2 linked regions of the Phenylobacterium montanum genome follow. Each later gene encodes a partner of the first gene's protein in a complex. Links are inferred from orthologs where the notes say so. Each region holds a gene or a part of one and is shown on either strand. Other genes may lie near its edges. The genes, in order: KCG34_RS01190 and KCG34_RS02410.

Region 1 (14,034 bases):
GAAATAGGGCACGGCGTGCTCGCGGGCGAAGGTGACCGCGCGGATCATGCCGTCCGCGCCGCGCTGGCCGAAGGCGCCCGGCACCAGCACCCCGTCCGCGTTCTCCAGCCGCTCGGCGGCGGCCTGGGGGTCTTTCTCAAGTTGCTCGGACTCGACCCAGTCGATCTTGACCCCGACGTTGTTGGCCACGCCGCCGTGCACCAGGGCCTCGATCAGCGACTTGTAGGCGTCCTTCAGCACCGTGTACTTGCCCACGACGGCGATGTTCACCTCGCCGTCCGGATGGGCGATGCGCTCGCAGATGCCTTCCCAGCGCGACAGATCGGGCGCCGGCGCGTCGCTCATGCCGAACACGGCGAGCACCTCGGCGTCCAGGCCCTCGCGGTGATAGTCGAGCGGCACCTTGTAGATGGACTCCGAGTCCATCGCCTGGATCACCGCGCTTTCGCGCACGTTGCAGAACAGGCCGATCTTGCGCTTCTCGCCAGCCGGAATCTCCTGCTCGCAGCGGCAGAGCAGGATGTCGGGCTGGATGCCGATCGAGCGCAGCTCCTTGACCGAGTGCTGGGTCGGCTTGGTCTTCATTTCCCCGGCCGTCTTGATGAACGGCAGGAGGGTCAGGTGCACGAAGCAGGAGTGGCCGCGCGGCAGCTCCTGGCCCAGCTGGCGGATAGCCTCGAAGAACGGCAGGCCCTCGATGTCGCCCACCGTGCCGCCGATCTCGACCAGCACGAAGTCGACGTCCGATCCGTCCTCGGCCTTGGCCTCGGAGAGGACGAACTTCTTGATCTCGTCGGTGACGTGCGGGATCACCTGCACCGTGGCGCCCAGATAGTCGCCCCGCCGCTCCTTCTCCAGGATGGTCTGGTAGATGCGACCGGTGGTGATGTTGTCGCCCTTGGTGGCCGACACGCCGGTGAAGCGCTCGTAGTGGCCGAGGTCGAGGTCGGTCTCGGCCCCGTCATCCGTCACGAACACCTCGCCGTGCTGATAGGGGCTCATCGTCCCCGGATCGACATTGAGATAGGGATCGAGCTTGCGCAGGCGGACCTTGTAGCCGCGTGCCTGCAGAAGCGCGCCAAGGGCGGCGGACGCGAGACCTTTTCCCAACGAGGAAACCACGCCGCCGGTGATGAAGATGTACCGGGCCATGGGCGGTCAGATTACCCCTGATTCGCGGGCATGACTCAGGCCTTCGCCTGGGGTGCGATGAATTTTCACAGCGATGTACTGACCAGGTTACTGGGCGGGCTTCTTGGCCGGCTCGGCCTTGCCCGCTGGGGTGACGACGGTGTTGGGGCCGAACGGGTTCAGCGGGCTGGTCTGGGCCGGCGGCGGAGCCGCGGGCGCTGCGGCCGGAGCCGACGGCGCGGTGAAGCCGCCGACAGGCGGCGCCGACTGCGCGGGCTGGGCCGGAGCGGCCGGCTGGTTCAGCGTGCTCGGATTGGCCTGCAGCTTCAGTCGGTCGACCACCGAGGAGTGGGCGCGGTTGTGGCCGGAGATCAGGGTCATGGCCATGCACAGGCCAAAGAAGGTGAGCCCCAGAATCCAGGTAGTGCGGGTCAGGAAGTCCCCGGTGCCGCGAGCGGTCATGAACGCGCCCGGTCCGCCGCCGCTCATGCCCAGCGCCCCGCCTTCCGAGCGCTGCAAAAGGACCAGCGCCACCAGGGCGACGCAGACCACGATGATGACGCCGAGCAGGATGTTGAGAAGCATGGGGCCTTGCGGACAGCTGAAAGCGCGCCGGCGCGAAAGGAGCGCCGCCGCAACAAGCCGCGCGGTCTAGCACCATGGCCCCCGGAAGGCTAGAGGTCGCGACATGATCCTGCGCACCCCGCGCCTGACCTTGAGGCCCCTGGCGGCCGGCGACGCCGAGGCCCTGCACGGCCTGATGAGCGACGCCCTGGTGATGGCCTACTGGGACATCCGAGAGATCGACGACCTCGAACTGACCCGGATGATCCTTGAGGGCCAGATAAAGGCCGCGCAGGAGGGCGAGGCGATCCACTGGGCCATGGTCCGCGACGCCGACAGCGCCTTCATCGGTGTCTGCGACCTCTCCGACATCGATCCATGGCACAAGCGGGCCGAGATCGGCTTTCTGTCCGCCCGCTCGGTCTGGGGCGAAGGCTACACGCTGGAGGCCATGCAGGCGGTGCTGGACCACGCCGCCCAGCAACTGCACATCAAGAAGCTGGCTGCCCGCACCCACGTGGGCAATGTCCGCTCGGTGCGGCTTCTGCAACGGCTGGGCTTCGAGCAGGAGGGCGTCCTGCGCGGCCACATCGAGCGCGACGGCGAACGCCGGGACTGCCTGCTGTTCGGGCTGCTGCTCTAAGCCGCGCGCACGATCTGTAGGAAGTCCGCCGCTTTCAGCGAGGCGCCGCCGACCAGGGCTCCGCCGACCTCGTCCGCATGCAGGATCTCGGCGGCGTTGGCCGGCTTGACCGAGCCGCCGTAGAGGATCGCCACCCCCTTGCCCGCTTGGCCCAGCGCCTTGACCAGCGCGGCGCGGATCGCCTGATGCACCTCTTCGATCTGCGGCGTGGTGGGGGTAAGGCCCGTGCCGATGGCCCAGACCGGCTCATAAGCCACCGTCACCGGCGATCCGGCCAGGGCCGCGGGGACCGAACCGGCGATCTGGGCGTTGACCACCTCCAGCGCCCGGCCTGCCTCGCGCTCGGCCAAGGTCTCGCCGACGCAGATGATCGGCTCCAGGCCCGCCCGCCGGGCCGCCAGCGCCTTGGCCGCCACGATGGCGTCGGTTTCGCCGTGATAGGTGCGCCGCTCGGAGTGGCCGACGATGACCATCGCCGCCCCGGCCTCGGCCAGCATCTCGGCGCTGATGTCGCCGGTGAAGGCGCCGCTGACCTCGGCGTGACAGTCCTCGCCGCCGGCGATCACCGCCGTACCGACCACGGTTCGCGCCATGCGCTCGACCAGGGTGGCCGGCGCGCAGAGGGCGACGCGGGCCCGGGCAGGCTCTGCCTTCAGGGCCGCCGCCAGGGCAGAGGCCTCGGCCAGGTCGGCGCCAAGGCCGTTCATCTTCCAGTTTCCAGCGATCAGGTGCGTGGTCATCGTAGGTCCCCGTCTCGTTTTCGAGATCTAGGAAGCACGGCCTAGGTCATGGCGCCGGCCCTGTCCACGGCGCCAACGTAGCGTCAACCCTTGCCCCTGGGCGCGCCAGTCTCCTATATCGCTCGACCCGCTTCGCCGCGGGCGTCATTGCCCTCGAGGACTTCCGAACCATGCTCGCCGCCTTTCGCAACTTTGCGAAGTCCCCGTTCGCCGTCGTGCTGCTGAGCCTTCTCATCGTCAGCTTCGCCATCTGGGGCATCCGCGATGTGTTCCACGGGCGGATATCCAATGCGGTGGTCACCGCCGGCTCGCGCGAAGTGACGCCCGCAGAGTTCAAGCGCATGTTCAACCTGGGCCTGAAGCAGATCGAACAGCGCCAAGGCCAGCCGGTCTCGCTGCAGGACGCTGTTGCGGGCGGCTTCGACCAGCAGATATTGAACGACCTCTCGGGCGCCGAAGCCTTCGACGAATTCGTTCATCGCATGGGCGTGATCCCGGCCGACTCCCTGGTCGGCGACGCCATCGCCAAGCAGCCGGACTTTTTCAACAAGATCACCGGCCGGTTCGACAAGGACGCCTACCAGCGCACCCTGGCCGAAAACGACCTGACGCCGGACAAGTTCGAGACCATCGAACGAGACCAGATCGCCGAGAACCACCTGGCGGCCGGCATCGGCGCCGGCCTGCGCGCGCCAAAGACCTACGGCGCCATGGTCGCCGGCTATGAGTTCGAAAGCCGCAACCTGACCTTCTTCATGCTGTCGCCCGGCAATGTGGCCAAGCCCGAACCGCCGACCGACGCTCAACTGCAGGCCTTCCTGAACGCCCACGCCGCGGCCCTGAAGCTGCCCGAGCGTCGGGTGCTGTCGGTGGTGCGCTTCAGCGCCCAGGCCATGGCCGGGTCCATGCCGGCCGACCCGGCGGCGGTGGAAAAGCTGTACAACTTCCGCAAGGACACCGCCTCGACCCCCGAAAAGCGCTCGCTGGTCCAGATCCCGGTGAAGGATGCCGCCGCTGCTGCGGCGGTGGTCGCCAAGCTGAACCAGGGCCAGGACCCGGCGGCGGTGGCCAAGTCGATCAATGTTTCGCCGATCTCCTACCAGGAAACCGCCCAGAGCGGCGTCGCCGATCCCAAGGTGGCCGACGCCGCCTTTGCGATGAAGGCCGGTGAGGTCAAGGGCCCGATCCAGGGCGCGCTCGGCCTGGCGGTCGTCAAGGTGACGGACATCAAGCCAGCTCACCAGGCGACCCTGGAAGAGATGCGCCCGACCCTGGAAGCCCAGGTCAAGAAGGACGCCGCTGGCCAGAAGGTGTTCGACGCGGTGCAGAAGTACCAGGACTCCCACGCCAGTGGATCGAACCTCGCCGAAGCCGCCAAGGCGTCCGGTGGCGTGGTGATGCAGATCGGCCCGATCACCGCCGAAGGCATGAACCCCAGCGACGCCGGCGGCGCCCCCCCGCAGGGGCTGACGCCCAAGCTGCTGAGCGAGGCCTTCAAGCTGCCCCAAGGCGGCGAGACCGACATGGAGAACGAAGCCTCGGGCGAATACTTCGCCGTGCGGGTCGAAAAGGTGATCCCCCCCTCCGTGCCTGCCCTGGCCGAGATCAAGCCCCGCCTGATGCAGGCCTACATGATCGACCAGATCACCAGCCGCCTGCAGGCCAAGGCCGACGAAGCCCTGGCTCGGCTGAAGAAGGGCGAGACCATGGAGGCGATCGCCGCGTCCATGGGCGCTCAGGCGCAGCATGCCCAGGGCCTGACCCGCGCCACCCTGGGCCAGAACCGGGCGCTCGGCCCCGAAGCCGCCGGCAAGATCCTGGCCGCCAAGGCCGGCGAGACCTTCAGCACCCTGACCGCCCAGGCGATCATGGTCGCGCGGCTGGACAGCATCCAGGCCCCGCCCGCGGCCCAGATGGCGCCGCTGGTCCTGCGCGGCGAGCAGCCCTTGTCGCAGCAGCTCTTCGACGACATGGGCCAGCTGATGCGCTCGGCCGCGATCGCCAAGATCAAGCCGACCATCGACCAGGCCCGCGCCCGCGAAGCCCTGGGCCTTTCCGCCGACACCACCCCGGCCTCGTCCGGCAAGGGAACGCCCAAGTCGTGATGATCGCGCCGGACCTTGCTTCGTTTCGCCGGCTCTATGACAGCGGCGCGGCCCAGCTGGTCTGGACGCGGATCGTCGACGACCTGGAGACGCCGGTCTCCGCCTATCTGAAGATCGCCCACGGCAAGGCCAACGCCTTCCTGTTCGAGTCGGTCGAGGGCGGCGCCTGGCGTGGCCGCTATTCGGTGATCGCGCTGAAGCCGGACCTGATCTGGCGCTGCTATGGCGAACGGGCCGAGGTCTGTCAGGGCGATGATCTGGCCCACGGCCGCTTCCGCACCGAACCTGTCGGCGCGCTCGACTCCCTGCGCGACCTGGTGGCCCAGAACCGCATGGACCTGCCGGTGGGCCTGCCGCCCATGGCCGGCGGCCTGTTCGGCGCCATCGGCTACGATATGATCCGCCTGGTCGAGCGGCTGCCGGACGTCAACCCGGACGCCCTGGGCCTGCCCGACGGCCTGATGATCCGTCCCTCGGTGGTGGCGATCTTCGACTCCATCGGGCAGGAAATCGTGCTGACCACCACCGCCCGCCCCGGCAAGCAGTCGGCCGAAGCAGCCTACGCGGAAGCCTGCGCGCGGCTGGAGGCGGTGCTGGCGGACCTGCGCCGGCCCCTGCCCGCGGCGCCCGTGCGCGAGCCACACGCGCCCAAATCCTTCGCCTCCAAGGTCGACCGGGCCGCCTACGGCCAGATCGTCGAGAAGGCCAAGCGCTACATCGAGGCCGGCGACATCTTCCAGGTGGTGCCCAGCCACAGGTTCAGCGCCGACTTCGACCTGGACCCGTTCGCCCTCTACCGCTCCCTGCGGCGGCTGAACCCCTCGCCGTTCCTGTTCTACCTGAACTTCGAAGGCTTCCAGCTGGTGGGCTCCAGCCCCGAGATCCTGGTGCGGCTGCGCGACGGCAAGATCACCATCCGCCCGATCGCCGGCACCCGCCCCCGCGGCAAGACGCCCGAAGAAGACGCGCAGCTGGAAAAGGAACTGCTAGCCGACCCCAAGGAGCGGGCCGAGCACCTGATGCTGCTGGACCTGGGCCGCAACGACGTCGGCCGTGTGGCCATGCTGAGGCATGAAGGCGCCAACCAGCCGCAGACGCGCCAGAAGGGCCCCCGCGTCCGGGTCACAGAGAGCTTCACCATCGAGCGCTACAGCCACGTCATGCACATCGTCTCCAACGTCGAGGGCGACGCCCCCGAGGGCGTGGACCCGGTCGATGTGCTGATGGCCGCCCTGCCCGCCGGCACCCTCTCGGGCGCGCCCAAGGTGCGGGCGATGGAGATCATCGACGAGCTGGAAAGCGAAAAGCGCGGCCTGGGCTATGCCGGGGCGGTGGGCTATTTCGGCTGCGACGGCAGCATCGACACCTGCATCGTGCTGCGCACCGGCCTGGTCAAGGATGGAACCCTCTATGTCCAGGCGGGCGGCGGGGTGGTGGCCGACAGCGATCCGGACGCGGAATACGAAGAGACCCTGCACAAGTCGGCGGCGCTGAGGCGCGCGGCCGAAGAGGCCTGGCGGTTCGCTTAGGGCCTATTGCAGGCCCCGCACCGCCGGGGCGTGGGTCAGGTCGGGCGACGGCGCCATCACCGCGGCGGTGGCGAAGACCATCGAGGAGACGGCGAAAAACCCGGCGGCGGCCAGCACCGGCCACACCTTCTGGGGCGTCTCCTGATGGTGCAGATAGGCGCGCGCCCTGGCCATGGCCCTGGCGAAACGCTCGTCGGATTGGCGCGACTCGGATTCGGTCATGGCGGAAGTGTAGACGCCGGCCCTTGGCGCGAAAGAGCCGAGGCCCTATTACCCCCGGGGCAAGAGGTCGCGCCATGATCCTGGTTATCGATAACTACGACAGCTTCACCTACAACCTCGTTCACTATCTGAACGAGCTGGGCGCCGAGACCGAGGTCTGGCGCAACGACGCCCTGACCGTGCAACAAGCCCTGGCGCTGAAGCCCGAGGCCGTTCTGCTGTCACCCGGCCCCTGCACCCCCAACGAGGCCGGCATCTGCCTTCCCCTGCTGCGCGCCGCGCCCGAGGATTTGCCGATCCTGGGCGTGTGCCTGGGCCACCAGTCCATGGGTCAGGCCTATGGCGGCGAGGTGATCCGCGCCAAGAGCCTGATGCACGGCAAGACCAGCCCTATCCACCACGCCGACAAGGGCCTGTTCAAGGGCCTGCCGAACCCCTTCACCGCCACGCGCTACCACTCGCTGTCGATCAAGCGGGAGACGTTCCCGGCCGAGCTGGAGATCACCGCCTGGACCGACGACGGCGAGATCATGGGCCTGCAGCACAGGACCCGACCGGTGCACGGGGTGCAGTTCCACCCGGAATCCATCGCCACCGAAGGCGGCCATCAGCTGTTGTCGAACTTCCTCGACCTTGCCGGCGCCCGCCGCACGGCGATGGTCTGAAGGCGGCCGCATGATCGACAGCTTCAAGCCGCTCCTGGCCCTCCTGGCCGACGGCGGCACGCTTTCCGAGGAGAGCGCCGACGCCTTCTTCGCCGCGTGCCTGCGCGGCGAACCGACCCCGGCCCAGATCGGGGCTGCGGTCACCGCCATGCGCATGCGCGGCGAGACCGTGGGCGAAATCACCGCCTGCGCCAGGGCCATGCGCCGCTCGGCGGTGATGCTGGAACATCCCTACCAGGTGATCGACACCTGTGGCACCGGCGGCGACGGCCTGCACACCTACAACATCTCCACGGCCGCGGCCCTGATCGCCGCCGGGTGCGGGCTGAAGGTGGCCAAGCACGGCACCCGCGCCCTCTCCTCCCGCTCCGGCTCGTCGGACGTGCTGACGGCGATCGGAGTCAATATCGCCGCTGGGCTCGAGCAGCAGCGCCGGGCCCTGGACGAGGCCGGCATCTGCTTTCTGTTCGCCCCCGCCCACCACGGGGCCATGCGCCATGTGCTGCCGGTGCGGGCCGAGCTGGGTTTCCGCACCATCTTCAACCTCCTGGGGCCGCTGTCGAACCCGGCGGGCGCCCAGCGCCAGGTTCTAGGCGTGTATGATCTTCGCCTCGTCGATCCGCTGGCGCGCGTCCTGGGCGCCCTGGGCTCGGAGCGGGCCTGGGTGGTGCACGGCTCGGGCATGGACGAAATCACCACCACCGGCGAGACCAGCATCGCCGAGTGGCGCGACGGGCAGTTGCGTCATTTCACCGTAACGCCCGAGGCGGTCGGCCTGCAGCGCCGAGGTCTGGCCGAACTGCAGGGCGGCGATCCGGCCGAGAACGCCCAGGCGCTGCGCGACCTTTTGGCCGGCCAGAAGGGCGCCTATCGCGAGATCGCGGCCCTGGGCGCGGCGGCCGCCCTGGTGGTCTCGGAAAGGGCCGAGACCCTGCGCGAGGGGCTCGATATGGCCTCCGCCGCCATCGACGAGGGCAAGGCCCAGGCGGCGCTTGAGCGGCTGATCGAGGTGACCAACGCGGCATGAGCGACATCCTGGACCAGATCGCCGCCTACAAGCGCGTCGACGTCGCCGCCCGCAAGGCCGAGCGGCCCCAGGCCGGGGTCGAGATCCTGGCCGCCGAGGCCGATCCGCCGCGCGGCTTTCGCCGGGCGCTGGAAGCCGCCCACGCGCCCGGCCGGCTGGCCCTGATCGCCGAGATCAAGAAAGCCTCGCCGTCCAAGGGCTTGATCCGGGCCGATTTCGACCCCCTCAGCCTGGCCCGGGCCTATGCCGAAGGCGGGGCGGCCTGCCTGTCGGTGCTGACCGACGAGCCCAGCTTCCAGGGCGCCGACGCCTATCTGGTCGCCGCGCGCCAGGCCTGCACCCTGCCCGTCATCCGCAAGGACTTCCTGGTCGATCCCTGGCAAGTGGCCGAATCCCGCGCCCTGGGCGCCGACGCCATCCTGGTGATCCTTTCGATGGTCGATGACGCCCTGGCGGGCGAACTGATGGCCGAGGCGCGGCGGTTCGGCATGGACGCCCTGGTCGAGACCCATGACGAAGCCGAACTCGAACGCGCGGCTGCCCTCGGCGCGGACCTGATCGGCGTGAACAACCGGAACCTGCGGACCTTCGCCACCGATTTGTCTACGACGGAGCGCTTGGCCAGGATGGCGCCCAGCAACGCCTTGCTGGTTACGGAAAGCGGCATTTTTACACCGGCCGATGTCGCCAGACTAGAAGCAACCGGAGCGAGAGCTATGCTGGTGGGCGAAAGTCTGATGCGCCAATCCGACGTTGTCTTGGCCACGAAAACCTTGCTTTCCGGTAGCATTTAACGCGCTAAGTCTCGGCTATAACTCAATTTTTACATCCCCCGCAGCATTTTGCCTGTCCTTGGGAATTCCGCCTGGACTGGGTAGAAGCCTCGGCTCATTTTGACGGGGGATGCGGGGTCTATGGTCCCTGAAGCGACGCCGAAACATGTCGCTGACGCGCGCGCGATGGACCAGAAGCAACTCATGGCGAAGTATCGTCATGAGGCGGCGGAACATCGTCGCATCCTGTTCGGCCGCGGCTCGGGCATGGACCCGACCTGGCGCAACTTTCGTCAGTTCCTGGCCGATATGGGCCCCGCGCCGGACGCGGACCATCTGGTCACCCGCGTCACGCCCGGCGACCTGACCTACGCCCCCGGCAAGTGCGCCTGGATCCACCGCGACCGACAGCCGGCCCTGACGCAGGCGGCCAACGAGCCCGTGCCGGCCAAGACCTTCGGCCTCTGGGCCAGTGTGGGCGGCCAGCCGGTGGAATATGCCAGCCTCGCCAAGCGCCTGGGCGTGCCGTTCGAGGCCATGGCGGTGGCCCTGCGCAGCGGCCAATCGCCGGAAGAGCTGGTGCAGCAGGCCCACGTCGCCGAATCGCTGGTGAGCGGCTCGGCCGCCGACGCCAGCTGGCTGCCGCCCGAGCGTGAGCGGCGGGAGGCCTTCCTGACCGCCTATCGCATGTGGCACATGCAGGTTCATCCGCGCTACGCCGCAGCGGCCACGCCGGCCTTTCTCTACCTCTACAGCGCCCTTCCGGGGATGAAGAAGACCCGCGACGCCCTGATCTCGCTCGGCCTGTGGAACCCGCCGACCGAACAGGGCCGCCAGGCGCGCAGCGTGCACGACCTCTGGCGGCGCTATTGCGATTCGATGCTGAGGGTCGAAGGCGCGCGGGCCGAATTCTCCATCTACAAACAGTACTCCCTGACCGACGAACTCGACGAACTGTGGGCGCGCGTTCATCAGGCCGAGGAGCGATTCCGCGCCGGACCGCGGAGCTGAGGCGAATCTCTGCTAGAAATCTGGTGTGATTCCCCGCTGGCTGCGGCGCGCCAAGCTTGATCAGTGCTGTCAAGCCACTGAAATGCCAAAATTTTTCCAGCCCGCCAAACCAGCCCTCGCCGGTAACTTGACATTAACGAAGAACACCTAGAGAACATTCCTAGGGTTAGCGCTTTGTTCCTTAAGGATGGTTCTCACCATGCTCACGCGAAAGCAGCATGAACTGTTGATGTTCATCCATGAACGCATCAAGGAGACCGGAGTCTCTCCGTCCTTCGATGAGATGAAGGAGGCGCTGGATCTGGCGTCCAAGTCGGGCATCCACCGCCTGATCACCGCGCTGGAGGAACGAGGGTTCCTCAGGCGACTGGCGCACCGGGCGCGGGCGCTGGAGGTGGTCAAGCTGCCGCAGCAGGCCACGACCGCCGCTCCGCCGCAGGGTCGCCAAACCTTCAAGCCGCAGGTGGTGGAGGGCGACAGGGCTCCCGCCGCCCCGGCGCCGGACGCTCGGGAACTCTCGGTCCTCGGCCGCATCGCCGCCGGCACGCCGATCGACGCCATCCAGCACGAGCGCGACAAGCTGGTGGTGCCGGAATCCATGCTGGGCGCCGGCGAGCACTTTGTGCTCGAGGTCCAGGGCGACTCGATGATCAACGCCGGCATCTATGACGGCGACTATGTGGTGATCCGACGGGGCTCGACCGCCAATTCCGGCGAGATCGTCGTGGCCCTGGTCAAGGGCGAGGAAGCCACCCTGAAGCGCCTGCGCAAGAAGGGCGCCTCGATCGCGCTCGAAGCCGCCAACCCGGCCTACGAGACCCGCATCTTCGGCCCGGACCAGATCCAGGTGCAGGGCAAGCTGGTGGGCCTCATCCGCCGCTACCACTAAGGCCCGTCCAGGGCCTGGCTCCGCGCAGGGGCTGGGCCCAGACCAGGCGATAGCCCCCCGCCGCGTCGGCGAACACCTCTGCCGCTCCCCCGGCGGCGAAGTCGGCTTGGCGCAGCACCAGAACATGGCTGCAAGAGGCCGGCGCCTCCACATCGGCCCGCAGAACCAGGATATCCGCCGTACGGCACAGGGCGTCCAGCCGCTCCGGCTTCGGCTTGCGCACCGTCCACCAGGCGGCGATGGCCGGACGAACGCCGGGGTGCGGGGCGCAGGCCTGGCGGTCGCAGTCATAGGCCGTCGCCAGCGCCGCCTCGGGGCTGACCGGCAGGGTGAAGTTGCGCCGCTGGGCCCAGAGCTGGGTGGCGTAGCTGCGCTTGCCGGGTTTCAGCGCGATCTCTTCGCCGTGGGCGACGATGGCGGCGTCGGCGCCGTCAGACGCGATCCAGGCCACCGGCGGGGCGGGCCGCGGCCAGAAGGCGACGGCGAAGGCCAGGGGCAGGCCGACCCACCTCAGGCGCCCGCGCCAGAGGCACATGAAGACGATGCCGAGATAGGAGACCAGCAGCGCCGGGTCCGGCGCGCTCGGCCAGCCGCGGCCCGAACCCGGCAGGGTCGAGAACAGGTGCGCCAGCCAGACGATCGCCCTCGCCGCCCAGCCGGCGACGAACACCGGGCCATGCACCAGCGGCCCCGACAGCCCGAGGCTCTCGGCGGCGACCGACAGGGCCAGGGCCGGCATCATGGCCATGCTGGCGACGAAGTCGGCGCTGAGGTTGGCGAACAGGCCCCAGGTGGCGATGCGGTTGAAGTGCTGGATGGCGAAGGGGCTGGTGGCGGCGCCGGCGACGAAGCTGACCGTCAGCATGGCTGCGAGCCAGTCGCGCAGGGCCTGCGGCGCGGCCAGATACCAGGGCAGGCCTTTGGCCCGCTGCGGCCGCGGCCAGATCTCGGCCAGGGCCACCAGGGCGGCGGTGGCGCAGAACGACATCTCGAAGCCCGGCTGCACCACCACCTCGGGCTGCAGAACCAAGATCACCAGGGCGGCGATCGACAGCGAGTGCAGGCTGATGGCCCGCCGGCCGCAGAGGATGGCGATGAAGGCCACCGAGGCGGTGATGGCGGCCCGCCGCGCCGGCGGATGGGCGCCCGACAGGGCCAGATAGGCCAGCACGACCAGAAGCCCGCCGGCGGCGGCGACCTTCTTGCCCGAGACCCGCAGGGCCAGCCACGGCCAGGCGGCGACAGCCAAGCGCAGGGCGAAGAAGGCGAAGCCGCTGACGGCGGCCATGTGCAGGCCGGCAATGGCCAGCATGTGCGCCAGGCCCGAATAGCGCAGATCGTCGCGGCTCTCCGGATCCAGCCAGTCCTCGTGCCCCGTGGCCACGGTCACGGCCAGGCCCGCGGCCCCGCCATCGTCGTCGCCCAGCACCGCGTGCAGATCGTCGGCCAGGCGCTGGGCGATGCTCCAGCGGACCGCGTTCAACCCCATCACCACTCGCAGCCTCACGGGCGGCTCCGGTAAATCCACCAACTCCGGCGGCTTCATCGCCAGGCCCACCCCGCCCAGCCCCTCGAACCAGGCGTCGCGGGCGAAGTCGAAGGCGCCGGGCGCGGCCGGTCCCGGCGGCGGATCCAGCAGCGCCACCACCCGGATCGCCGACCCGGGGCCATAGGGCGCGCCCTGCGGCGAGACCAGGCGTACGCGCAGCGGCAACCGGCCCGGATCCATTCCGCCGATCGCCACCGGCGCGATCAGGAGCCTCTGACCCGTCTGGCTCGGCGTCGCGACATCGACCACGAAGCCTTCGATCGATGTCACCCCCAGCCCGGGCGGAACCACCTGCGCAGCGATCATGTCGCTGTGCAGCTTGGCGTCGGCCAACCCAGTCGCCGCCACCGCCAGCAGGCCGGCGAAAATCGCCGCCGCCCGGTTCGGAACCCAGCGCCGCACGGCGAAGGCCATCACGATCAACACCGCCGCCGCAACGGCCAGCGGCCACAGCGGCGGCTCCCGTTTCAGCCCCAGATAGACCGCCGCCCCGGCGCCGAACGCCACCGGCGTCCACAGGGCCGCGCGATCCGTCTGGGCCCGGACCTCCTCCGCCAGGCCGCGCCAGACATCACCGGCGCTAGGAAGGCGGCTCCAGGCCATGCTAAGACCCCGCGCCCACGCCCTGGCCGCCGCGCCGACGCCCGTCCGCGCGAGGCCGGGCCCACTCGCTGGAACCCCTATGTCCGCTTCGTCCTCCGACAGGCCCGTCGTCACCCGTATCGCCCCCTCCCCCACCGGGATGATGCATATTGGCACCGCCCGCACCGCGCTTTTCAACTGGCTATATGCACGCCACATGGGCGGCACGTTCCTGTTGAGGATCGAGGACACCGACCGCGAGCGCTCCACCGAGGCGGCGGTGCAGGTGATCTTCGACGGCCTCGACTGGCTGGGCCTGAAGCCGGACGCCCCGCCGGTGTTCCAGTTCGCCCGCGCCGACCGCCATCGCGAAGTGGTGATGGAGCTTCTGGCCCGCGGCGGCGCTTACCGCTGCTACATGACCGTGGAAGAAACCGAAGCCGCCCGCCAGGAGGCCCGCGCCGAGGGCCGCGCCATCCGCTCGCCCTGGCGCGACCGCGAGGAGCCGGGCAGCAACCAGCCGCACGTGATCCGCTTCAAGGCCCCGCTGGTGGGCGAGACCATCGTCCACGACCTGGTCAAGGGCGACGTGCGCTTCCAGAAC
Region 2 (14,036 bases), 270 kb from region 1 along the record:
TTGCCGATGATCGCCTGGCGGATCAGGGGCATCTGCTCCAGCACGCTGGCGCCCAGGCCGGTGGTGTCGACCGGCACGTCGCGCCAGCCGATCAGGTGCTGGCCCTCGACCGCGATGAAGTGCTCGAACTGGCCGATGACAAAGGTGCGCGCCACCGGATCCTGCGGCAGGAAGCACATGGCCACGGCGTAGTCGCCGGGCGGCGGCAGCACGACATTGGCCTTGCCTGCCCAATCACGCAGCAGCGCATCCGGAATCTGGATCAAACAACCGGCGCCGTCGCCCATCAAGGGGTCGGCGCCCACGGCGCCCCGATGGTCCAGATTGACCAGAATCTCCAGTCCGCGGCGAATAATGTCGTGCGATTTGCGGCCTTTGATATTGGCCACAAAACCTACGCCGCACGCATCATGTTCGTTCCGCGGGTCATAGAGACCCTGTTGCAATCCTTCACCCATTCGGGTCGACCCTTTCGAAAAAGAAACGTCCGCCGGACGCGCCGGGACGCACGCTCTACCGCCTTATGGCTTGTCGACGGCCAGTCCGCCTTTGGCAAGTTCGAGGGCGGCCGGATATTCTGAGCGCCGGCGTAGAAACAGTAAAAGCTCAAAGGATGCAAGGCCGTGGCGCGCGAACTCGCGAGAGTTTGAGACTCTTCAGGTCACTTGGGCCCCGGATTTGGACGACAGTCTGTGATCGCTGCTTGGAGGCGAATGCACGTATGCGACTTTGGGTGAAAAAAAATGTCAAAGCCGATGTCGCATATCATCTTTTATTGCTGATTGAGGGGGTTTAAGGGCGCATCCATGCGTGCCCATTTTTTCATCACTGCGCCGTGGCGGGAACCGGCCGACGTGCTGGCCGCCTTCGCCGACGAGCCCTTCGCCCTGGGCCTTCTATCCGGCGGCGGCGGCCCACGCGGGCGTTGGAGCTATCTGGCGCGCGCGCCCGACGCGTTTCTGATTCTGGGTGCGACCGATCGGCGCGACCCGTTCGAGGCCCTGCGGAGCCTTCTGGGCGAGCCCTTGCCGGCCGCTCCCGACGGCCCGCCTTTCCAGGGCGGCGTCGCGGCGCTCTGCGCCTACGACCTCGCCGATCGGCTGGAGCCACTGGACCTGGGACGCCTGGGCGATTGGCCCGACCTCGCCTGCGCCCGCTATCCCGCCCTCCTCGCCTTCGATCACGAGGCGCAGCAGATCGTCGCTATCGGTCGAGGCGCCGACGACGCCAAGGCCGAAGCCCGCGCCTTGGAGGCGGCCGCCTGGCTGGCGCAGGCGGCGCCGCAGCCAGCCGCCGGCCCACTCGCCGCCGAGATGGAGGGCGAACCGCCCGAACGCTACCAAGCCGCCGTGGCCGAGGTCGTGGAACGCATCGCCCAGGGTGAGATCTTCCAGGCCAACATCGCCCGCCGCTGGCGTGGCCGGCTGGCCGCGGGCTCCAGGCCGTTCGATCTGCTGGCCCGGCTGATCGGCCAGAGCCCCGCGCCCTTCGCGGCCTATATGCGCCTGCCGGGCCTGGCCTTGGTGTCCAATTCGCCGGAGCGGTTCGTGCAGGTGACGGCGGACGGCCGCAGCCTCAAGGTGGAGACCCGGCCGATCAAAGGCACCATCCGCCGCGGCGCGACGCCGGCGCAAGACACGGCCCTGGCCGCTGAACTCGCCGCCTCGGCCAAGGACCGGGCCGAGAACCTGATGATCGTCGACCTGATGCGCAACGACCTCGCCCGGGTCTCGGCGCCGGGCACGGTCAGGACGCCGAAGCTGTTCGAGGTCGAGACCTTCGCCAACGTGCATCACCTTGTCTCGGCCGTGGAAGGCGAACTGGCGGCGGGCCGGACCGCGGTCGACCTCCTGCGCGCCGCCTTCCCGCCCGGCTCGATCACCGGGGCGCCCAAGGTCCAGGCCATGCGGGTGATCGCGGGGCTGGAGCCGCCGCGGGGGCCATTCTTCGGCTCCATGGCGCTCTTGGGTTTCGACGGCTCGATGGATTCCAGCGTGCTGATCCGCACCGTAGCCCTGACCGAGTCCGAGGGCGGCTGGCGTTTCGAAGCCCGCGCCGGCGGCGGGATCGTGGCCGACAGCGAGCCGGCCGCCGAGTTGCAAGAGACCGAAGCCAAGTTCGCAGCCCTGCAGCGGGCCCTGACCGCGGACTGATCCAGGCCTGCGGCCAGACCGTAGCAATAGACGCGGCAGGGCCGGCGGTGTTCCTCAACCTACGCCGTCATGCCAGGATCGCATTGCAACCGATCGTTCGCATTGGAGTCGCCGTGAGCCTGCTCTCAGCCACCATCGATCTCGCCGAACGCGCGCCCCTGCCGGATGCGGCCTTGAAGCTCGGGGTCGGGGCCTTGGTGGGCAATGCCCGACGCCAATTGCGCGGCCAGCCTGCAGAGGCCGAACAAGCCTTCGCCCAGGCGATGATCGACCATCCGGTGGCCCTGCACGCCGACGCCGCCAACGCCCAGCACTATGAGCTGCCGCCGGAGTTTTTCGCGCGGGTTCTGGGACCTCGGCGAAAATACTCATCCTGTCTCTACGCGGGCGCGGCCCAGACCCTGGCTGAGGCCGAGGTCATGGCGCTGGAGGAGACCTGCCGCCACGCCAATCTGAGGGACGGGCAGGAAATTCTGGAGCTAGGCTGCGGCTGGGGCTCCCTGAGCCTCTGGATGGCCGAGACCCTGCCGGGCGCCCGCATCACCGCTGTGTCCAATTCCCGCTCCCAGCGCGGCCATATCGAGGCCCGGGCGGCCGAGCTTGGCCTCAACAACCTGCGCGTAATCACCGCCGACATGAACGACTTCATGGCCGAAATGGCTTTCGACCGCGTGGTTTCGGTCGAAATGTTCGAGCACATGAGCAACTGGCGCATCCTTCTGGAGCGGGTGCGCACCTGGCTGAAGCCGGACGGGCGCCTGTTCATCCATATCTTCAGCCACCGCACGACGCCCTATCGCTTCGACCACACCGACGAGGCGGACTGGATCGGCCGCTATTTCTTCACCGGCGGCATCATGCCCAGCCACGGGCTGATGAAGCGGTTCCCCGACCTGTTCGAGGTCGAGGCCGACTGGACCTGGAACGGGCGCCACTACGAGCGCACCGCCCTCGACTGGCTGGCGAACTTCGACGCCCACGGCGCTGAAATCATGCAGATCCTGCGCGGCGTCTACGACGCCGAGGCCGGCGTCTGGTTCAAACGCTGGCGCTTGTTTTTCCTGGCCACCGCCGGCCTGTTCGGCCATCGTGGCGGCGAGGAATGGGGCGTGAGTCACTACCGGTTGCGGCCGGCGGTCTAGGATCGCTCGCTCCGTGATGTGAAAGACCGCCTCGCCGATATCGGCAAGGAAGTGACAGTCCGAGCATGAACCCTACAGTAACTGCTGTAGTCACCGCAGGCGTGATCGGGGTCGCGCTTTTTGGCGGCTGGTTGCTTTGGCTCAATTACTCCCCCGCTTCTGACGTTCCGCGACTGAAGCGAGACTACGAAGGCGTCGGGCGCCACGTGCTGAGCGTCACTCGAACCGGAACCGAGTTTGGCGAGACCACCTACCGGAAATATGAAGTGGTGCTGCAAGATGACCTTCATGGCGGCAGCACGATCGTGCTCGGGGTCGAAGCGGCGCTATATGGCGATCCGCGAGTCGATCGATTTGACGATCCGAAGTCCAATACGCCCGTCGCCATCTTTTGGCTGATCGTGCAGTGGTTCTTGCCGTAGATCGGCTAACGCCAACTAAATGCCGATAAGCTAGCTTGCTCCCTGCGCTCAGCCGGGCATATTGCGCGCGACGCGGCGGCTGCAACGCCGCCAATGCTGCTTTGGAGGAAGTCCGGATGAAAGCCGCCGTTCTGCGCCAGGTGAAGACGCCGCTCGAGATCGAGGACGTCCAGATCAACAAGCCCGGCCCGCACGAGGTGCTGATCCGCACCGCCGCGGCCGGCGTCTGCCATTCGGACCTGCACTTCGTCGAGGGCTCCTACCCCTACCCCCTGCCCGCCGTGCTGGGCCACGAGAGCGCCGGGGTGGTCGAACAGGTCGGCTCGGAAGTGCGCACGGTGAAGCCGGGCGACCACGTGATCACATGCCTCTCGGCCTTCTGCGGTCACTGCGAGCATTGCCTGACCGGCCACATGTCGCTGTGCGTCAGCCCCGAGACCAAGCGGCAGAAGGGCGACGAGCCGCGCCTGCTGCAGGAACCGGCTGGCATGAACCAGTTCCTGAACCTCTCCTCCTTCGCCGAGCAAATGCTGATCCACGAGCACGCCTGCGTGGCCGTGCGCAAGGACATGCCGCTGGACCGCGCCGCCCTGATCGGTTGCTCGGTGACCACCGGCGTCGGGGCGGTGATCCAGACCTCGAACGTCCGTGCGGGCGAGACCGTAGCCGTGATCGGCTGCGGCGGCGTGGGCCTTGCGGCCATCAACGGCGCGGCCATCGCCGGCGCCGGACGGATCATCGCGGTCGACATGGTCGGCTCCAAGCTGAACCTGGCCAAGCAGTTCGGTGCCACCGACGTGGTCAATCCGGCCGACGGCGACCCGGTCAAGCAGGTGATGGACCTGACCGGCGGCGGCGTGCACCACAGCTTCGAGGCCATCGGCCTGAAGGCCACCACAGAACAAGCCTTCCGCATGCTCCGCCGCGGCGGCACCTGCAACGTGATCGGCATGATCCCGGTGGGAACGATGATCGAGTTGCACGGCGCCGACTTCCTGGGCGAAAAGCGCATCCAGGGCTCGCTGATGGGCTCCAACCGCTTCCCGGTCGACATGCCGCGCCTCGTGGACTTCTACATGAGCGGCAAGCTGAAGCTGGACGACCTGATCTCGCGCCGCATCAAGCTGAACCAGGTCAACGAGGCCTTCGACGAACTGAAGAAGGGTGAACTTGCCCGCTCGGTCATCATGTTCGACGCATAACGATTGCGCCCCGGCCGTGGCGGTCACGGCCGGGGCAAAAACTTCCATAAATATCGACTGACATCGTTTTCAGACGGGGCGACGCAAGGTAAAGCACTCGCCGCGCCCGGATCGGGGCGCGGGAGCCCCACAAGTTTATGACCGCCCAGACCATCGTGATCGTCGGCGCGACCGGCGACCTGGCCCAACGCATGCTGTTCCCTTCGCTCTATTTCCTAGACAGCGAAGGCAAGCTCCCCAAAAATTTCAAGATTTTCGGCGCCGCCCGCACCGACCTGACCCACGAGGCGTTCGTCGCCGACGTGCACAAGGCGGTGAAGGCCCGCGCCGGCAAGTATTTCACCGAGGACGCCTGGAACGCCTTCGCCCAGCGGCTGGACTACCACACCCTGGACGCGGAAAAGCCGGCCACCTTCAAGGCCCTGGCGGGTCTGCTGAAAGACTCGGGCGAGACCATCTTCTACCTCTCGACCTCGCCCAGCCTCTATGACGCCATCAGCACCCACCTGCGTGAGGCGGACCTGGTCAAGCCGGGCGCCAGTCGGGTGATCGTGGAGAAGCCGATCGGCCGCGACCTGGCCTCCAGCGACGTGATCAACGACAGCCTGGGCCGCACCTTCGCCGAGCGCGAGATCTTTCGCATCGACCATTACCTGGGCAAGGAGACGGTCCAGAACCTCCTGGCCCTGCGCTTCGCCAACGCCCTGTTCGAGCCCCTTTGGAACAAGGTCTCGATCGACCACGTGCAGATCACCGTGGGCGAGACGGTCGGCGTCGAGGGACGCTGGGGCTACTACAACGACTACGGCGCGCTGCGCGACATGGTGCAGAACCACGTGCTGCAGCTGCTCTGCCTGGTGGCCATGGAGCCGCCGGCGAGCCTGGATCCGGACTCGGTGCGCAACGAGAAGGTCAAGGTGCTGCGCTCGCTGCGCCCCATCACCAGCCTGGACGACGTGCGTCACCGCACCGTGCGCGGCCAGTATCGGGCGGGGGTCGCCGACGGCAAGACGGTGCCGGGCTACAACGAGGAGGCCGGCGGGGGCGAGAGCGACACCGAGACCTTCGTCGCCCTGCAGGCCAATATCGACAACTGGCGCTGGGCCGGCGTGCCCTTCTACCTGCGCACCGGCAAGCGGCTGCCGAGCAAGAACACCCAGATCGTCATCCAGTTCAAGGACGTGCCGCACTCGATCTTCTCCGGTGAGAGCCTCCTCTCCAACCGCCTGACCATCCGGCTGCAGCCGGAGGAAGACATCTCGCTGTCGCTGATGAACGAGACGCCCAGCCTGGAGGGGGTGGCCCTGCGCTCGGTCGACCTGAACCTCAGCCTGACCGACGCGTTCAAGAACGAAGCGCCCCGCCGGCGCATCGCCTACGAGCGGCTTCTGCTGGAGGCGATCCGCGACAACCAGACCCTGTTCGTGCGCCGCGACGAGATCGAGGCGGCCTGGACCTGGATCGACGGGATCATCGACGGCTGGAAGCGCTTCGACATCAAGCCGGCGCCCTATGTGGCCGGCACCTGGGGCCCGGCCGGGGCCTACGCCCTGACCGAGCGCAACGGCCAGACCTGGTACGAGTGAGCCCGCCGCCCATGGCGCAGGAACAGCTGTTCGACATTCGCGAGGACCGCACCGCCGCCCTGGCGCGCGAGATCGCCGTGCGCCTGGAGGACGCCGTCCAGGCCAGGGGCGCGGCCAGCCTGGTCGCCACCGGCGGCTCGACGCCTGGGCCGCTCTATGACGCCCTGGCCCAGGCGCCGCTGTCGTGGGACCGGGTCAGCATCACCCTCAGCGACGAACGCTGGGTCCCCCCCGACGATCCATCCAGCAACGAGAACCTGGTCCGTAGGCGCCTGCTGACCGGCCATGCCGCGGGCGCCTGGTTCGTCGGGCTGAAGACGCCGCACGCTACGCCAGCCGATGGCGCCGCCGAGGTTGAGAAGGCCCTCGCCGCTCTGCCCTGCCCGTTCGACGTGGTGGTGCTGGGCATGGGCGGCGATGGCCATTTCGCCTCGCTGTTCCCCGGCGCGCCGGAGCTGGTCGAGGGGTTGGACGCCAACGGGCGCGATCTGGTCATTCCGGTCCGCCGGGTCGGCGCAGCGGGTGCGGCCGAGCGGCTGTCCCTGACGCTCAGCGCGATCCTGAACGCGCGCTGGATCGCCATCCTGATCGACGGCGCCGACAAGCTCGAGGTCTGCCGCCGCGCGGCCGCAAACGCCGTTCCGGACGAGTTGCCGATCCGCGCCGTCCTCAACCAATCTACGACTCCCGTCGACATCTGGTGGGCCCCATGACCGACAGTTCTACGACCCTGACCACCGCGGCGGTGATGCGCCTGGCTCCGGTGATCCCTGTCCTGACCATCGATCGGATCGAGGACGCCGTGCCCCTGGCCGCCGCCCTGACCGCCGGCGGGCTCTACGCCATCGAAGTCACCCTGCGCACGCCCGCGGCCCTGGAGGCCATCACCGCCATCGCGACCGAGGTCCCCGACGCGGTGGTCGGCGCCGGCACGGTGCTGAACGCCCGCCACTATGAGCTCGCTAGCGACGCCGGGGCCCGTTTCATCGTCAGCCCCGGCCTGACCGATGGCTTGATCGGCGCGGCCGCGGACAGCGAGGTCCCGCTGCTGGCCGGGACCGCCAACGCTTCGGACATCATGCGCGGCCTGGAAGCCGGCCTGACCCATTTCAAGTTCTTCCCGGCGGAGACCTCGGGCGGGGCGGCGGCGATCAAGGCCCTGGGCGGCCCATTCGGCGACGTCCGCTTCTGCCCCACTGGCGGCATCTCGCTGAAGACCGCGCCGGACTATCTGGCCCTGCCCAACGTGCTCTGCGTCGGCGGCGGATGGGTCGCGCCGGCGGCGGCGGTCGAGGCCAGGGACTGGGGCCGGATCACCGAGTTGGCCCGCGAGGCGGCCGCACTGAAGCGCTGAAGCTGTGCGGCGCTCGACGCCGCCGCTGTTTCCAGCCGACACGTGCGGTTTTGGCATCGCCAGGCGCCTTGCCTAGACCGTATCCAATCGCCTAGGAGCGCACGAGGAAGCGCAAAACTGGCCAGGAGCCCGGCATGAACGAAGCCCGCATCATCGACGGCCAGGCCTTCGCCGCCGGCCTTCGCCAGCGCATCGCCGACGAGGTCGCCGCCCTGAAGCGCGACCATGGCCTCAAGCCCGGCCTGGCCGTGGTGTTGGTGGGCGAGGACCCGGCCAGCCAGGTCTATGTCCGCAGCAAGGGCGAACAGACCCTGGAAGCGGGCATGCACTCCCTGACCGTGCGCCTGCCGGCCTCGACCACCCAGGACGAGCTCCTGAAGGTAGTGGGCGAGCTGAACGCCGATCCCGCCATCCACGGCCTGCTGGTGCAGTTCCCGGTGCCGGACCACATCGATCCCTTGGTGATCCAGTCGGCGATCGCCCCGGCCAAGGACGTGGACGGCCTGAACCCGGTGACCATCGGCCTCCTGGCCTCCGGCCAGCCCGCCCTGGCGCCGGCGACGCCTGTGGGCTGCATGATGCTGCTGGAGGACGCCCTGGGCGACCTGAGGGGCAAGCACGCGGTGGTGATCGGCCGCTCGAACCTCGTCGGCAAGCCGATCGCCCAGCTCTTGCTGCGCGCCAACTGCACCGTGACCATCGCTCACTCGCGCACCCGCGACCTGCCCTCCGTGGCCCGCCTGGGCGACATCCTGGTGGCCGCAGTCGGCCAGCCTGAGATGGTCCGCGGCGACTGGATCAAGCCGGGCGCAGCCGTAATCGACGTCGGCATCAACCGCGTGCCCTCGCGCAAGCCGGAGCTGGCGGCCCAGGGCAAGACCATCCTGGTGGGCGACGTCCGCTTCGCCGAGGCCAAGACGGTCGCCGGCTGTATAACCCCGGTGCCGCGCGGCGTCGGCCCGATGACGGTAGCCTGCCTGTTGCAGAACACCCTGACCGCCGCCAAGCGTCAGGCCGGCCTTCCAGCTTGAGCAAGCGCCCGGGCCCGACCGCAGCCGAGCAACTGGCCGCCCGGGCCCGCGAAGCCCTCGCCGCCGGCCGGCTCGACGAGGCCCGGGCGATCGGCCTTCGCGCCATTCAGGTCGATCCCGATTGCGCCATGGCCTTTCATGCCGTCGGCGATGTCGCCGCCGCCGTCGGCGCGCTCGAGCCGGCGACCCAGTATCTGCGGCGTGCGCACGAACTCGACCCGAACGATCCCGTGCCCCTGGCCCGCTTGTCCACGGTTCTTATCGGACTGAACCGGCTCGCCGAGGCGCGAGCCGTCGTGCGTCAGGCCCTTGCGCTGAAGCCTCGCGACGCTTTCAGCCTGGAGACCCTGGCCATCACCCTCACGCGCACGGGCGACTATGCCGAGGCCGTACGCCTGCTGGAAAGGGTGGTGACGCTGGCGCCTCGCAATACCGGCGCGCTCTACAATCTTGGCCTCGCAAGGCAGTACATCGGCGAGATCGACGGCGCCGGACGCGCGCTGCGCCGGGTTCTGGAGCTTGACCCCGGCCATGGGGGCGCCTGGCGCGTCCTGGTCGAGCTGACTCCGCAGTCGCCGGCGAACAACCACCAGCACACGCTCGAGGCGCTGTTCCGACAGGCGGAGAGCGACACCCAGCGCGCCCTGCCCCTTGGCCACGCCCTGGCGAAGACCGCCGAGGACCTCGGCCAATACGAACAGGCCCTGGAGTGGCTGACGCGCGCCAAGGCCGCCCGCCGCCGCGTCGTACCCTATGACCCGGCGCGCGACGAGGCGTTGTTTGCGGCGGCGGCGGAGACTGGCGGCGCCCCGGGAGCGGCGAATGGGGAAGCCGGGCCGATCTTCGTCGTCGGCCTGCCGCGCAGCGGCACGACCCTGGTCGACCGCATCCTCTCCAGCCACCCCGAGGTGGGTTCGATCGGCGAGCAGTACGCCTTTCCGCTCCTGCTCAAGCAGGCGGCCGCCACGCCGGGGCTGCACCTTGCCGATCCAGCTGCGATCCGCGCGGCGGGAGCCATCGACCTTCCTGCGCTCGGTCGCGCCTACATGGACCAGGCCCGAGCCATCCTGCCGGACCGGCCTCGCCTCACCGACAAGCTGCCGTTCAACTTCTTCTATGCCGGGCTGATCCTACAGGCCCTGCCAAGCGCACGGATCGTCTGCCTGCGCCGCGACCCGATGGACGCCTGCCTGTCCAATTATCGCCAGCTGTTCGGGCGAGACTCCCCGTTTCACGATTACGCCTACGACCTCGCCGACATCGCGCGCTATGTCGCCGCCTTCGAGCGGCTGGCCGCCCACTGGCGCCGCGCTCTGCCCGCCGATCGCTATTTCGAGATCACCTATGAGCGGTTGGTCGCCGACCAGGAGGGCGAAACACGGCGGCTGCTGGCGTTCTGCGGCCTCGACTGGGATCCGCGCTGCCTCGACTTTCATGAGAACCGCGCCGGCGTCGCCACCGCCAGCGTCGTCCAGGTGCGCCAGCCGCTGTTTTCCAGCTCGATCGGACGCTGGCGACGCTACGGCCCCGGCTTGGCCGCAGCCGAGGCGGTGCTGGCCGAAGCCGGGCTGCTTCCCGCCTGAGCCCCTTCGGTATTGGTCCAGGCCACCACCTGGCCCATGACCTCCGTCAGCGCGGCCTCATATTGCGGCACGATGGCGCTCACGTTGTTGCTGGCCGCCTTCTTGCGGCTCTCGAACAGCCTGGTGGCGACCGCCAGGCGATCGGCCGTGCGGTCCAGGCTGGCGCGCACCCGCACCACCACCGTCGGGGCCGCTCCTGCGCCGTCCAAATAGCGAGCCTCGAAGGTTTCCACGTCCAGCCTCAGGCTCAGGGGCGCCGCCCCCACCTCGCCGCGACGCCCCAGATGCGCCGGTCCCGGGGAACGGTCGAAGGCGTGGGACTCGGCGTCGTCGAACAGGGCCGAGGCCGGCGCCACCCAGCGCGCCCCGGCGATATAGGCGGCTTCGTTGCCGCTCATGGTCAGTATCTGGTCGCCCTCGGCGCCCCGGGCGAACCCAGTCGGCGCGCGATGCACCCAGAAGCCGGGCCCCTCTGCTGACGCCGGCTGCTCGGTCTCCGCCACGTCGAAGCGGTAGAGCTGCACAGGCGCGGTCTTGGGCAGCAGGGTGACGCAGCCGCCGAGAACCAGGGCCATGGCCGCCCCGGCGGCGAGGACAAGACGGGATCGGATCACGGCTTCACCTGCACTTCCTTGGCGGCGGGCTTTGAGACCAGCATCTGCGGATTGGCCTCGATCTCGTTGACCAGGCGGTTGAGGGATTCGGCGGTCTGCTGCAGCGAGGCGGCGGCCTGGGTGAGCTGCGGCAGGCCCGTGCGCGCGAAGTCGCCCGTGGGGCCTTGCAGCTTGGCGATCATTTGGTGCGCTTCGGTGGCCGTGGCCTTGATCTCGCCTGCGGCGTCGGCGACGTCGTGCAAGGCGCGCTTGCCGTCGCCGCCGACCAGCTGTTGGCTGGAGTCGCTGAGCTGCTTGAGGCTCTGCGCCGCCTGGTCGATGCTCTTCACCGCGTTGTCGGCGTCTTCGATCACCTGGCGGCGCTGCTTCAGCTCCAGGGTGACGGTATCGATGTTGCGCATGCTGTCCGACAGGCTCTTGATGTTGTCGTCCGACAGCAGCCGATTGACCCGGTTCAGCGCCTCCACCGTCGCGTTCAGCACCGTGCCGCTGCCCTGTAGCAGGTCCGAGATGGCGCTGCCGTGGCTGGCCAGCACTGGGCGCACGCCGAACGGCACCGTGCTTTTGAGGAGCGGCTTGCCGGCCGTCCCGCCGGTGATCTGGATGTAGTTGACCCCCGTGATGCCCTGGGGCTCGAGCGTCGCATAACTGTCGGTGCGGATCGGCACGTCCGAGGTCACCCGCACCGTCGCCACCACATTGGCCGGATTGGTCTTGTCGAGGGCGATCTTGGACACCTCGCCGACCTTGATGCCGTTGAAGTGCACCTCGCCCCCCTCCGAGATGCCCCGCACCGGACCGACGAAATTGATGTCGTAGAGGTCGTACTGCTTGGTGAACTCGAAGCGGGCGAGCCAGAAGATGAAGGCCACGAGCCCCAGGAACAGCAGCAAGGTGGCTATGCCGACCAGGGCGTAATTGGCGTTTCTTTCCATCAGTCGGCTCCTCGTCCGGCCTGCGCGCCCTGCGCCATACGCCCGCGCGGCCCCAGGAAGTACTGCTTGATCCAGGGATGATCCGACGCCTCCAGCTCGGCGATGGTTCCCACCATCACCACCTTCTTGTCGGCCAGCACCGCGATGCGGTCGCAGATGGCATAGAGGCTGTCGAGATCGTGGGTGATCATGAACACGGTCAGGTCCAGGCTGGCGGATAGCCCGCCGATCAACTGGTCGAAGGCGGCGGCCGAGATCGGGTCGAGGCCGGAGGTGGGCTCGTCCAGGAACAGAAGCTCCGGGTCCAGGGCCAAGGCCCGGGCCAGGGCCGCGCGCTTGACCATGCCGCCGGACAGCTCCGCCGGCTTCAGGTCGCCGGCTTCCGGCGGCAGGCCCGCCAGGGCGATCTTCATGTCCGCCAGGCTGGCGATCAGGTCGAGCGGCAATCGCGTATGCTCGATCATCGGCGCGGCCACGTTCTCGCGCACGGTCAGATTGGAGAACAGGGCCCCCGACTGGAACAGGACGCCCCAATTCTTCTCGATCAGCGTCCAGTCGCCTTCGTCGGCCATCGAAAGGTCCCGCCCGAACACCGTGACCTTGCCGCCATCAGGGACCTTGAGGCCGATCAGGGTGTTGAGCAGCACCGACTTGCCGGAGCCCGAACCGCCGACCACGCCCAAGACCTCGCCGCGCCGGACCACGAGGTCCAGCCCGTCATGCACGACGTGATCGCCGAAGCGCGAGACCAGGCCTTCGACCACGATCGGCTCGGCGGCGTTCAGGTCGGCCTGGGGGGCGGAATCGCTCATACGTTGAGCTTCATGTAGACAAGGGCGAACACGGCGTCGATCAGGATGATCGAGAAGATTGCGTGCACCACCGCCGTGGTCACCCGCTGGCCCAGGGACTCGACGTCGCCGCCCACCTCCATGCCCTGCCGGCAACCAATCCCGGCGATGGTGATAGCCATCACCGGGGCCTTGGAAAGGCCAACCCAGAAGTGGGTCGCCCCGACGTTCTCCACGATCCGCTCCAGGAAGAAGCTGGGGCTGAGGTTCAGCACCCACCAGCTCACTAATATGCCGCCTGCCAGGCCCGCGAGCGTTGCGACGAAGGTCAGCAGCGGAATGGTCAGCAGCAGGGCCAGGAAGCGGGGCAACACCAGGGCCTCGAACGGATCGACCCCCATGGTGCGCATGGCGTCGATCTCCTGGTTCATCTTCATCGCCCCGATCTCGGCGGCGAAGGCCGAGGCCGAGCGGCCGGCCAGGAGCACGGCGGTGATGACGATGTTGAACTCGCGCATCACCGCGATGCCGATCAGTTCGACGGCGAACACCTGGGCCCCGAACTGCGACAGCTCGTTCGCGCCCAGGAAACCCACCACCGCCCCGATGAAGAAGGTGGTGACGGCGACGATCGGAATGGCGTCCAGGCCGGCCCGCTCGGCCAGGCTGAAGCAGGCCGCCCAGCGGATACGGCGCGGGTGGGCTGTCACCCGCCCGATCGCCACCAGCAGGTGGCCGAAGAAGGCCATGGTCTCGTAGAAGGCCGCGCCGACACCCAACAGGCCTCGGCCCAGCCGCTCGGCCATGGCGTAGAGCGACCAGGGCCGCCCCTTGGGCCGGGTGGTGATGCGGGTGGCGTTGGCGACCAGCTCGAACAGGCGCTCCAGCGCCGGCGGCGGGGTCAGGCCGTCCGCCGCGGTGCGCCCCTGGCCTGCGCTCAGGATGGCGAAGACCCCGGCGGTGTCGCAGCGCCCCACTTGGCTCAGGTCGAAGCGCACTTCGCGCTCGCGGCTCAGGGCGGCGCGCAAGCGACCGGCGACGCGGTCCAGGTTGATCGCGGTCCAGTCGCCGGTCAGCGTCACCCACCGCGCCCCGTCACGCTCGCGCACGTCGAAGTCGGCGGGAGAGCTCATCGAGGCTGTCTGCTCCGTGACGCACGCGACGCGCGCTCTGAGGGTCAAGCGCTACCGCAGGAATCGGCGCGCCGCAAAGCTACGGTATGT

The links.
Region 2: the proteins of KCG34_RS01190 (region 1) and KCG34_RS02410 are in contact, whole or in part, in a solved structure (PDB 8RP0), measured with the Escherichia coli proteins. The link is inferred for Phenylobacterium montanum from one-to-one orthologs.

What each region holds. Positions count from the first base shown.
Region 1 is NZ_CP073078.1:231,848-245,881, reverse strand. What follows is about bases 5,827-8,803. They hold KCG34_RS01190 (anthranilate synthase component II), read left to right. Parts: upstream 5,827-7,008; coding sequence 7,009-7,599; downstream 7,600-8,803. Other genes in these bases: trpC (indole-3-glycerol phosphate synthase TrpC), read left to right, coding at 8,623-8,803; trpD (anthranilate phosphoribosyltransferase), read left to right, coding at 7,610-8,626; KCG34_RS01195 (hypothetical protein), read right to left, coding at 6,716-6,934; trpE (anthranilate synthase component I), read left to right, coding at 5,827-6,712. In the rest of the region: pyrG (CTP synthase), read right to left, coding at 1-1,152; preprotein translocase subunit SecG, read right to left, coding at 1,240-1,716; KCG34_RS01215 (GNAT family N-acetyltransferase), read left to right, coding at 1,820-2,338; tpiA (triose-phosphate isomerase), read right to left, coding at 2,335-3,078; KCG34_RS01205 (peptidyl-prolyl cis-trans isomerase), read left to right, coding at 3,249-5,183; more of trpE, read left to right, coding at 5,183-5,826; more of trpC, read left to right, coding at 8,804-9,420; KCG34_RS01175 (hypothetical protein), read left to right, coding at 9,604-10,410; transcriptional repressor LexA, read left to right, coding at 10,610-11,299; KCG34_RS01165 (ComEC/Rec2 family competence protein), read right to left, coding at 11,280-13,451; gltX (glutamate--tRNA ligase), read left to right, coding at 13,531-14,034. UniProt on the Escherichia coli protein: Part of a heterodimeric complex that catalyzes the two-step biosynthesis of 4-amino-4-deoxychorismate (ADC), a precursor of p-aminobenzoate (PABA) and tetrahydrofolate.
Region 2 is NZ_CP073078.1:493,366-507,401, reverse strand. Bases 1-2,979 are described here. They hold KCG34_RS02410 (anthranilate synthase component I family protein), read left to right. Parts: upstream 1-806; coding sequence 807-2,153; downstream 2,154-2,979. Other genes in these bases: KCG34_RS02405 (SAM-dependent methyltransferase), read left to right, coding at 2,267-2,979; gltB (glutamate synthase large subunit), read right to left, coding at 1-389. In the rest of the region: more of KCG34_RS02405, read left to right, coding at 2,980-3,295; KCG34_RS02400 (hypothetical protein), read left to right, coding at 3,361-3,717; KCG34_RS02395 (Zn-dependent alcohol dehydrogenase), read left to right, coding at 3,834-4,919; zwf (glucose-6-phosphate dehydrogenase), read left to right, coding at 5,057-6,505; pgl (6-phosphogluconolactonase), read left to right, coding at 6,517-7,218; KCG34_RS02380 (bifunctional 4-hydroxy-2-oxoglutarate aldolase/2-dehydro-3-deoxy-phosphogluconate aldolase), read left to right, coding at 7,215-7,859; bifunctional methylenetetrahydrofolate dehydrogenase/methenyltetrahydrofolate cyclohydrolase FolD, read left to right, coding at 7,994-8,890; KCG34_RS02370 (tetratricopeptide repeat-containing sulfotransferase family protein), read left to right, coding at 8,887-10,473; KCG34_RS02365 (ABC-type transport auxiliary lipoprotein family protein), read right to left, coding at 10,410-11,087; KCG34_RS02360 (MlaD family protein), read right to left, coding at 11,084-12,022; KCG34_RS02355 (ABC transporter ATP-binding protein), read right to left, coding at 12,022-12,834; KCG34_RS02350 (ABC transporter permease), read right to left, coding at 12,831-13,946. UniProt on the Escherichia coli protein: Part of a heterodimeric complex that catalyzes the two-step biosynthesis of 4-amino-4-deoxychorismate (ADC), a precursor of p-aminobenzoate (PABA) and tetrahydrofolate.